Methylocaldum szegediense: one gene and its partners. The protein of the gene in region 1 interacts with the protein of each later gene in a pairwise test. Links are inferred from orthologs where the notes say so. Each region holds a gene or a part of one and is shown in the gene's direction. Other genes may lie near its edges. The genes, in order: rlmB, tsaE and QEN43_RS07810.

Region 1 (3,153 bases):
GGTTTGTGCTCGCTCAATCCGGAGCAGGACCGGCTGTGCATGGTTTGCGAAATGTATATCAACACCGAGGGCGCGATCGTCCGTTCGCGTTTCTATTCCGGGCTGATGTTTTCCCATGCGCGGCTCACTTATACGGAAGTCGCCCGTATGATTGTCGACGGCGATAAGGTATTGAGGAAAAAATATCGCGCACTGGTGCCTCACCTGGAGGAACTGCACGCGCTTTACAAAGTCCTGCGCCGGGCAAGAGAGGCGCGCGGGGCGATGGATTTCGATACCCAGGAATCTTACATCGTCTTCGGAGAAGGCAAGAAGATTTCGCAGATTCTGCCGCGGGAGCGCAACGATGCCCATCGTCTGATCGAGGAGTGCATGATTACCGCCAACATCGCGGCAGCGCGCTTTTTGGCTCGTCACAAGCTTCCTCATGTGTTGCGGATTCACGAAGGGCCTACCGCCGAGCGACTGGCCGATCTGCGGGCTTTTCTCGGAAAGGTCGGGTTGCAACTCGGGGGCGGCGACAACCCGGGACCTAAAGACTATTTCGAGGTGCTGGACGAGATCACCGGGCGGCCCGATGAACACCTGATTCAGACCGTACTGCTACGTTCACTGCCTCAAGCAGTTTATAGCCCGGAGAAAAAGGGCCATTTCGGACTGGCTCTGGACGCCTACACGCATTTCACCTCGCCCATTCGGCGCTACCCGGATTTGCTGGTGCATCGGGCGATTCGTCACGCGCTCGAAAACAAGAAAAAAGAAGAGTTCTACTATTCCCATAACGATATGGTGTTGATCGGTGAGCATTGTTCGTACACCGAGCGGCGCGCCGATGAGGCCACCCGTGATGTCATTGCCTGGCTCAAGTGCGAGTACATGCTGGATAAGTTGGGAGAGGAGTTCGACGGGGTGATTTCGGCCGTGACTCCCTTCGGTTTTTTTGTGGAATTAAAAGATATTTTCGTCGAGGGACTGGTTCACGTTTCGACTTTGGATAAGGATTTCTTCCATTACGACCCTATCGGTTATCGTTTGGAAGGGCAGCGTAGCGGTGTGACGTACAGGCTGGGCGACAGCGTTCGGGTTATCGTGGCTCGCGTGAATCTGGATGAGCGGAAAATCGACCTTGAGCTGGTGAAGCGCACCGCGTCTCAGGCGCGCCGGTCTCGGAAAAAAAGACGCCGTTTATGAAGCGCCGGCGTCGTGTCGCAGGTTTGCACGCGGTGGAAGCCGCGCTCGAAAATGCCCCGGACAGGATCATCACCGCTTGGATCGATCCACAACGGGAAGATGGACGAATCACGGCCATCGAGCGAAAGTTGGCGTCACTGGGTATTCCGGTTCAGCCTGCCGGAAGACCGCGACTCGATGCTCTGGCGGAAAGCCGCAAGCACCAAGGTATCGTCCTGGAGTTAAAACCGGCCTCAGAACTCGGAGAATCAGAGCTTAGAGACGCTTTGGCGAGCCTCTCAGAGCAGCCGTTTTTCCTGGTCTTGGACCACGTGCAAGATCCTCATAACCTCGGTGCTTGCCTGCGCAGCGCCGATGCCGCGGGCGTTCACGGCGTCATTATTACGAAGGACCAGTCCGCGGGATTGACGCCGACCGTCGCCAAAGTCGCCTCCGGCGCGGCTGAAACCGTGCCGGTTTATCGCGTGACGAATTTGAACCGAGTCCTTGGCTGGCTAAAGGATGCAGGTTTATGGGTCGTAGGGGCTGCAGGCGAGGCTGAGCAATCGCTGTATGAAGTCGATTTCTCGGTTCCGTTGGCGTTGGTGGTCGGAGCCGAAGGAAGAGGTTTGCGCCGTTTGACGCGTGAATCCTGCGACTTCTTGGTCAAAATTCCAATGTTCGGTCACGTCGAAAGCCTCAACTTGTCAGTTGCGACAGGCGTATTGCTTTTCGAGACCGTACGTCAACGTACTCAGCCGAGTCTGTCTAATGCTGCGAGTCGTGCTCGCCGACCTGAATCGTCAAGCTCGGAGCCGAAGGCTTAAATCCTTGCCGGCTGATGTCGAGGTTGACATAGATTAATGGAGCCAATGCGAAAATTGCTAGGCAGAAAAGTCTTGCCCCTCTCTTTGCTGCGTAACGCGGTTCCAGGTGCATCCAACACCAGAGGTAGATTTCGAGTACCATAGTCGGGCCTCTATAGGTTGGTAGCCATGACGAATTCTGAACTACTGTGATTAAGACCATCCTATAACCGGGAATAGCCGTTCGAATCCTGCGGCAAAAAAGCGCACTTTTTGAACTCGAGCCCCCTCAAAGGGTGTGCCTTTCCAACGGTTATCGGCGAGATCCGTGAGTAGGTGCGAGTTCTTTGTTTAGCTACCGGACCATTTTAAAATGCCCGTCGTGTGTTGCCGCAATCCGACTGGTCTAACAATACCCGTGAGGCGGGTGTTTTTCCATTTTCCCGTTGTTGATTATCTAAATGCTCTCGTCGTCTTCGTCCATGTCATTTCAAGATACCGTCCGCGCCCTAGAGTGGTGCGAGCAAGGACTCCGTGTGCTAGATCAGCGTCGGCTTCCGAGTGCCGTTGAATACCAGACGTTCGGCAGTGTCCGGGGCGTGGCCGAAGCCATTTCCTCGATGCGCGTACGCGGAGCCCCTGCGATCGGTATCGCTGCCGCTTACGGCGTGGTTTTGGCAGCGCGCCAGCGCTATCGCGAAAATCCGGATACCTGGAAGGAGACGATTGAAGCGGACCTGGCCGAACTCGCCGGCTCGCGCCCAACCGCTGTGAATCTTTTCTGGGCGCTCGACCGCATGCGGTCCGAGATCCGGGCGATAGATGGCAACCCCGAGCCTCGTCTATTGCAAACCGCGCGTATCATCCATGACGAGGATATCGCGGCCAATCGGAAGATGGGCGAGCTCGGTGCTTCCGTGCTTGTCGGCGCCAACGGCGTATTGACTCACTGCAACACGGGTTCTCTCGCGACCGGTGGTTACGGCACGGCGCTCGGGGTGGTTCGGAGCGCCTACCGACAGGGCGTTACGAGAATTTTCGCGACGGAAACCCGTCCTTGGTTACAGGGTGCTCGATTGACCGTTTGGGAATTGGAACAGGATGGTATACCCGCAACCCTGGTCGCTGATTCCGCGGCAGCCTATTTGATGAAAACGGGGGCGATTCAATGGATCGC
Region 2 (3,153 bases), 1.6 Mb from region 1 along the record:
TGCCTATGTGGTCGCCCGCTTGGCCCACGACGCAGGCATGGATGTGCGGGTCTATCCGGTTGCGCCGCCAACGAATTTGAAGGGCGATGCGCTGACCGCTTACCAGGATTATCGGGCAGCGGGCGGCGAGACATTGGATTTTATTCCGGCCGATTTCGAGGGCGCGGAAGTCCTGGTCGACGGGATTTTCGGAACGGGCCTGGATCGGGAGGTCGGCGGGTACTACGCGGATGTGATCAAGGCCATCAACCGGTTTTCCGGTCACGTGGTGGCACTGGACATTCCCTCCGGACTCCATGCGGATACCGGCTCCGCGCTGGGTGTCGCCGTCAAAGCCGATTTGACCGTGACTTTCATCGGTCTCAAGCAGGGCCTCTTTACCGGCGAAGGTCCGGAATACGCCGGCGAGATCGTATTCTCCGACCTCGATACGCCGCCGGAAGTGCGATATTCCGTCAAGCCTTCGGCCATGCTGCTGCCTCCATGGGAGCGAGGTTTGCCGGCGCGTCCACGCCATGCTCACAAAGGCCATTTCGGTCACGTGCTAGTGGTGGGGGGCGATAGCGGCTATAGCGGAGCCGCCCGTATGGCTGCCGAGGCCGCGGCTCGGGTCGGCGCGGGTTTGGTCAGCATCGCCACGCGGAAATCTCATGCGGATTTGCTCAACCTGACCCGTCCGGAGCTGATGTGCCACGGCGTCGAAACCATCGATGACCTGCGTGCGCCTTTAGAACGCGCCACAGTCGTCGCTATCGGCCCAGGGCTCGGACGTTCGGAATGGGCCAAGATGCTGCTCGACGCGGTTTTGAATACCGATTTGCCGATCGTGGTGGATGCCGACGCGCTGAATCTTCTGGCGGAAAGTACCCGAACCCGGGACAATTGGGTTTTGACGCCACATCCTGGAGAGGCGGCGAGGCTGCTCGGCGCGACATCTCAGGAAATACAAAAAGACCGGTTCGATGCTGTTCTGAAACTTCAGACGAAGTTCGGCGGCGTGATCGTATTGAAAGGCGCCGGGAGTTTGGTCTGCGGCCCGGATCGATTGCCTCGTGTCTGCACCGCTGGAAACCCCGGCATGGCCAGCGGCGGCATGGGCGATGTGTTGACCGGCGTCATCGCGGGACTCCTGGCACAAAGACTAGATCTTTTCGATGCCGCATCCCTGGGGGTGCAATTGCATGCCGCGGCTGGGGACGAGGCCGCAAAAGGCGGGGAGCGGGGACTCCTGGCCTGCGATTTGATGGATCCGTTGCGCCGGTTGATCAATTTATGAGGGTGATGCTTAAGGACGAGGCGGAAACGCTTGCATTGGCCGAGCGCGTCCATAGTGCCCTGCCATCGGGGGCTCTCGTCTTTCTCCATGGAAACCTCGGTGCCGGTAAGACCACCTTTGTGCGAGGCTGGCTCCGGGCTGCAGGCTTTTCGGGGCCGGTGAAGAGCCCGACTTTCACGCTGGTCGAAGAGTACCCGTTCGAGGACCGGATCGTTTACCACTTTGATCTGTACCGGCTGAACGACCCGGAAGAACTGGAATGGACGGGCTTCCGGGATTATCTTCGGGCGGACGCCGTTTGTTTCGTAGAATGGCCGGAGCGTGGCGCGGGCCTTTTGCCCCGGGCCGACCTTGAGATCCGTCTGGAAATATCGGGTACTGGGCGCATCGCGGAGATATCGGCCGGTACCGACCGCGGCGCAGCGGCGCTAGCCCGGCTGCACGCCGAATAGCCTTTTCTTGCGGTTTTCAGCAGCTCGGACTATGTTTGCCCAGAGCTTTCACGCTGGGCAGTTTTATTCATCAGAACATTTCCCTGATCCGACTCGAAGCGGCGGAGCTGAACGCTCGTCCTTCATGGAGACAAGCTCGGAGGAAGGGACGCCGGCGAGGATTGAAACAAAACGAGCACACGAACCATGGAAAAAAAAACGTTGATCACATGGTTGGCACTCACATTCTGCGGCTACGCGCCTTTGCTTCTGGGCGCGCCGGTACAGATGAACGCCGTGAAATTCGAAGCCGCCGCGCAGAAGTCGCGTCTGATTTTCGATTTCTCGGCGGCGCCGAAATATCGCATTTCCCGGACAAGCAAGCCGAATCAGCTGCAAATCGATTTCGAAAAGATTTCCGTGTTTGGAAAGCTGGGGCAGCCGCCGGCTTCCCATTCCCTGATCGTGAAGCTCATTCCCATCGAGGGCAAAGCCAAGGATAGTCCGAGGATTTTGCTTGATCTCAAACGTCCGGCGGACTACAAGGCTTATGTCACCCCAGTCAAGGGAAGTGTCCGTTTGGTACTCGAACTGACCCCTGCGGCCGCCAAGACAGGAAAAAAAGCGGCTTCCGCGGTGCCGGTAAATTCAGCAAAACCGAAAGGCGCCTCGGCGCCACCAAAAGCGGTCGCAAAGCCGTCTTCCGTCAAGTCCGCAAGCTCGGCGGGCCCAGCGAGGCCTGTCCGTTTGTTGAAGCCAGCGCCGGACAAGGTGCGGGTGGTTGTCATCGATGCCGGTCACGGCGGCAAGGACACCGGGGCCATAGGTCCAAACGGAACTTATGAGAAAGACGTGGTGTTGGCGATCGCGCGCAAGCTTGAACGGCTGATCCGGGCCGAGCCAGGCATGCGGGCGGTCATGGTGCGCAACGGTGACCAGTTCGTCGATCTGCGCGAGCGGGCGGAACGCGCGCGCAAAGCAAAGGCCGATCTGTTCATTTCCTTGCACGCGGACGCTTATGTCAGCAACGACGTAAAGGGATCTTCCGTGTTCACCCTTTCGGAACATGGCGCATCCAGTGAAGCCGCGCGTTGGCTGGCGGACCGGGAAAACGCCGCCTTAGTGGGCGGCGTTCAGCTGAAGGGTAAGGACAAGATCCTAGCCTCGGTGCTGCTGGATCTGTCGCAATCGGCGACGCTCGAAGCCAGCAATCGCGCGGCTGCAAAGATATTGGGAGAACTGAAAAAGGATTTCCATCTTCACCATCGCGATGTGCAAAAAGCGGGATTTGTGGTGCTCAAGTCGCCTGACGTACCCTCGGTACTGATCGAGACGGCATTCATTTCCAATCCCGATGAGGAGCGCAATTTGCGCAACCCTAAGCATCAGGACAGGCTGGCCCGCGCTATCTTCGACGGCATCCGCAGTTATTTCGCCGAGATTCGG
Region 3 (3,112 bases), 1.6 Mb from region 1 along the record:
GTCAGGCGCGCGTAGCGGTTCCACGGACAGACGAGCTGGCAATCGTCGCAGCCATAGATTCGGTTACCCATAGCGGCGCGGAATTCTTCGGGAATCGGCCCGCGCAGCTCGATGGTCAGGTAGGAAATGCAGCGCCTTGCATCCAGGCGATATGGCGCGACGATGGCTCGGGTTGGGCAGATGTCGATGCAGGCCGTGCAGCTTCCACAGTGGTCGCTTGTTTCGGAGTCGACAGGCAAGGGGAGATCGGTATAGATCTCTCCCAGGAAAAACATCGAGCCCGCGTGGCGGTTGACGAGATTCGTGTGCTTGCCGATCCAGCCGAGGCCGGCTTTGGCGGCGAGGGCTTTTTCCAGCACCGGCGCGCTGTCCACGAAGACACGGTAACCGAAAGGGCCGACTTCGGCCGCCACGCGCTCGGCCAGTCGCTGCAAGCGTTTGCGCAGCACCTTGTGATAATCGCGGCCGAGGGCGTAGCGGGAGATGAACGCGGCGCCGGGCTCTTCCAGCCGTTCCCGGACCGCGGTCCTCTCCTCGGGCAGATAATCCATGCGCACGCTGATGACCCTTAGCGTACCTGGGACGAGCTCGTCCGGACGGCTGCGCTTGGTTCCGTGTCGTTCCATGTAATCCATTTCCCCGTGAAACCCGTGTTTCAGCCAGTCCTCAAGCCGCTTTTCGGCTGCGGACAGGTCGGTATCGGTGATGCCGACTTGCTGAAAACCGAGCTCTCGGCCCCAGGTCTTGATTTTCGCGGCGAGCGCGGAGTAATCGGGAGCGGACGAAGTCACAGAAGTGTGGAGACGGTACGGCGTTTAAGCCAGAATGTAAACGGAGCAAGCGTAGTTTAGATACAGCTTACTGGGTTATGAGCGAACGATACAGCCGAAGTTTCCCGAGAGACCTTTATCGCGCCGAAGACGTGCGCGCGATGGATCGTTATGCGATCGAGACAGTCGGCATCCCCGGCATCGAATTGATGCGCCGCGCCGGCGCGTCAGCCTTTGCCGCTTTGCGCCAACGCTGGCCGGAAGCGCGCACGCTGTCGGCCATTTGCGGCAGCGGCAACAACGGGGGAGATGCCTATGTGGTCGCCCGCTTGGCCCACGACGCAGGCATGGATGTGCGGGTCTATCCGGTTGCGCCGCCAACGAATTTGAAGGGCGATGCGCTGACCGCTTACCAGGATTATCGGGCAGCGGGCGGCGAGACATTGGATTTTATTCCGGCCGATTTCGAGGGCGCGGAAGTCCTGGTCGACGGGATTTTCGGAACGGGCCTGGATCGGGAGGTCGGCGGGTACTACGCGGATGTGATCAAGGCCATCAACCGGTTTTCCGGTCACGTGGTGGCACTGGACATTCCCTCCGGACTCCATGCGGATACCGGCTCCGCGCTGGGTGTCGCCGTCAAAGCCGATTTGACCGTGACTTTCATCGGTCTCAAGCAGGGCCTCTTTACCGGCGAAGGTCCGGAATACGCCGGCGAGATCGTATTCTCCGACCTCGATACGCCGCCGGAAGTGCGATATTCCGTCAAGCCTTCGGCCATGCTGCTGCCTCCATGGGAGCGAGGTTTGCCGGCGCGTCCACGCCATGCTCACAAAGGCCATTTCGGTCACGTGCTAGTGGTGGGGGGCGATAGCGGCTATAGCGGAGCCGCCCGTATGGCTGCCGAGGCCGCGGCTCGGGTCGGCGCGGGTTTGGTCAGCATCGCCACGCGGAAATCTCATGCGGATTTGCTCAACCTGACCCGTCCGGAGCTGATGTGCCACGGCGTCGAAACCATCGATGACCTGCGTGCGCCTTTAGAACGCGCCACAGTCGTCGCTATCGGCCCAGGGCTCGGACGTTCGGAATGGGCCAAGATGCTGCTCGACGCGGTTTTGAATACCGATTTGCCGATCGTGGTGGATGCCGACGCGCTGAATCTTCTGGCGGAAAGTACCCGAACCCGGGACAATTGGGTTTTGACGCCACATCCTGGAGAGGCGGCGAGGCTGCTCGGCGCGACATCTCAGGAAATACAAAAAGACCGGTTCGATGCTGTTCTGAAACTTCAGACGAAGTTCGGCGGCGTGATCGTATTGAAAGGCGCCGGGAGTTTGGTCTGCGGCCCGGATCGATTGCCTCGTGTCTGCACCGCTGGAAACCCCGGCATGGCCAGCGGCGGCATGGGCGATGTGTTGACCGGCGTCATCGCGGGACTCCTGGCACAAAGACTAGATCTTTTCGATGCCGCATCCCTGGGGGTGCAATTGCATGCCGCGGCTGGGGACGAGGCCGCAAAAGGCGGGGAGCGGGGACTCCTGGCCTGCGATTTGATGGATCCGTTGCGCCGGTTGATCAATTTATGAGGGTGATGCTTAAGGACGAGGCGGAAACGCTTGCATTGGCCGAGCGCGTCCATAGTGCCCTGCCATCGGGGGCTCTCGTCTTTCTCCATGGAAACCTCGGTGCCGGTAAGACCACCTTTGTGCGAGGCTGGCTCCGGGCTGCAGGCTTTTCGGGGCCGGTGAAGAGCCCGACTTTCACGCTGGTCGAAGAGTACCCGTTCGAGGACCGGATCGTTTACCACTTTGATCTGTACCGGCTGAACGACCCGGAAGAACTGGAATGGACGGGCTTCCGGGATTATCTTCGGGCGGACGCCGTTTGTTTCGTAGAATGGCCGGAGCGTGGCGCGGGCCTTTTGCCCCGGGCCGACCTTGAGATCCGTCTGGAAATATCGGGTACTGGGCGCATCGCGGAGATATCGGCCGGTACCGACCGCGGCGCAGCGGCGCTAGCCCGGCTGCACGCCGAATAGCCTTTTCTTGCGGTTTTCAGCAGCTCGGACTATGTTTGCCCAGAGCTTTCACGCTGGGCAGTTTTATTCATCAGAACATTTCCCTGATCCGACTCGAAGCGGCGGAGCTGAACGCTCGTCCTTCATGGAGACAAGCTCGGAGGAAGGGACGCCGGCGAGGATTGAAACAAAACGAGCACACGAACCATGGAAAAAAAAACGTTGATCACATGGTTGGCACTCACATTCTGCGGCTACGCGCCTTTGCTTCTGGGCGCGCCGGTACAGATGAACGCCGTGAAATTCGAAGCCGCCGCGCAGAAGT

What was found.
Region 2: the proteins of rlmB (region 1) and tsaE interact in binary tests that used the Escherichia coli proteins (3 or more experiments, as listed by UniProt). The link is inferred for Methylocaldum szegediense from one-to-one orthologs.
Region 3: the proteins of rlmB (region 1) and QEN43_RS07810 interact in binary tests that used the Escherichia coli proteins (3 or more experiments, as listed by UniProt). The link is inferred for Methylocaldum szegediense from one-to-one orthologs.

What each region holds. Positions count from the first base shown.
Region 1 is NZ_OX458333.1:216,892-220,044, forward strand. The notes cover bases 93-3,092. They hold rlmB (23S rRNA (guanosine(2251)-2'-O)-methyltransferase RlmB), read left to right. Parts: upstream 93-1,187; coding sequence 1,188-1,997; downstream 1,998-3,092. Other genes in these bases: rnr (ribonuclease R), read left to right, coding at 93-1,191; mtnA (S-methyl-5-thioribose-1-phosphate isomerase), read left to right, coding at 2,438-3,092. Also shown: more of rnr, read left to right, coding at 1-92; more of mtnA, read left to right, coding at 3,093-3,153. UniProt on the Escherichia coli protein: Specifically methylates the ribose of guanosine 2251 in 23S rRNA.
Region 2 is NZ_OX458333.1:1,823,740-1,826,892, reverse strand. The notes cover bases 1-3,000. They hold tsaE (tRNA (adenosine(37)-N6)-threonylcarbamoyltransferase complex ATPase subunit type 1 TsaE), read left to right. Parts: upstream 1-1,272; coding sequence 1,273-1,728; downstream 1,729-3,000. Other genes in these bases: QEN43_RS07800 (N-acetylmuramoyl-L-alanine amidase), read left to right, coding at 1,915-3,000; QEN43_RS07810 (bifunctional ADP-dependent NAD(P)H-hydrate dehydratase/NAD(P)H-hydrate epimerase), read left to right, coding at 1-1,276. In the rest of the region: more of QEN43_RS07800, read left to right, coding at 3,001-3,153. UniProt on the Escherichia coli protein: Required for the formation of a threonylcarbamoyl group on adenosine at position 37 (t(6)A37) in tRNAs that read codons beginning with adenine.
Region 3 is NZ_OX458333.1:1,824,861-1,827,972, reverse strand. The notes cover bases 154-3,112. They hold QEN43_RS07810 (bifunctional ADP-dependent NAD(P)H-hydrate dehydratase/NAD(P)H-hydrate epimerase), read left to right. Parts: upstream 154-868; coding sequence 869-2,356; downstream 2,357-3,112. Other genes in these bases: QEN43_RS07800 (N-acetylmuramoyl-L-alanine amidase), read left to right, coding at 2,995-3,112; tsaE (tRNA (adenosine(37)-N6)-threonylcarbamoyltransferase complex ATPase subunit type 1 TsaE), read left to right, coding at 2,353-2,808; queG (tRNA epoxyqueuosine(34) reductase QueG), read right to left, coding at 154-791. Outside these bases: more of queG, read right to left, coding at 1-153. UniProt on the Escherichia coli protein: Bifunctional enzyme that catalyzes the epimerization of the S- and R-forms of NAD(P)HX and the dehydration of the S-form of NAD(P)HX at the expense of ADP, which is converted to AMP.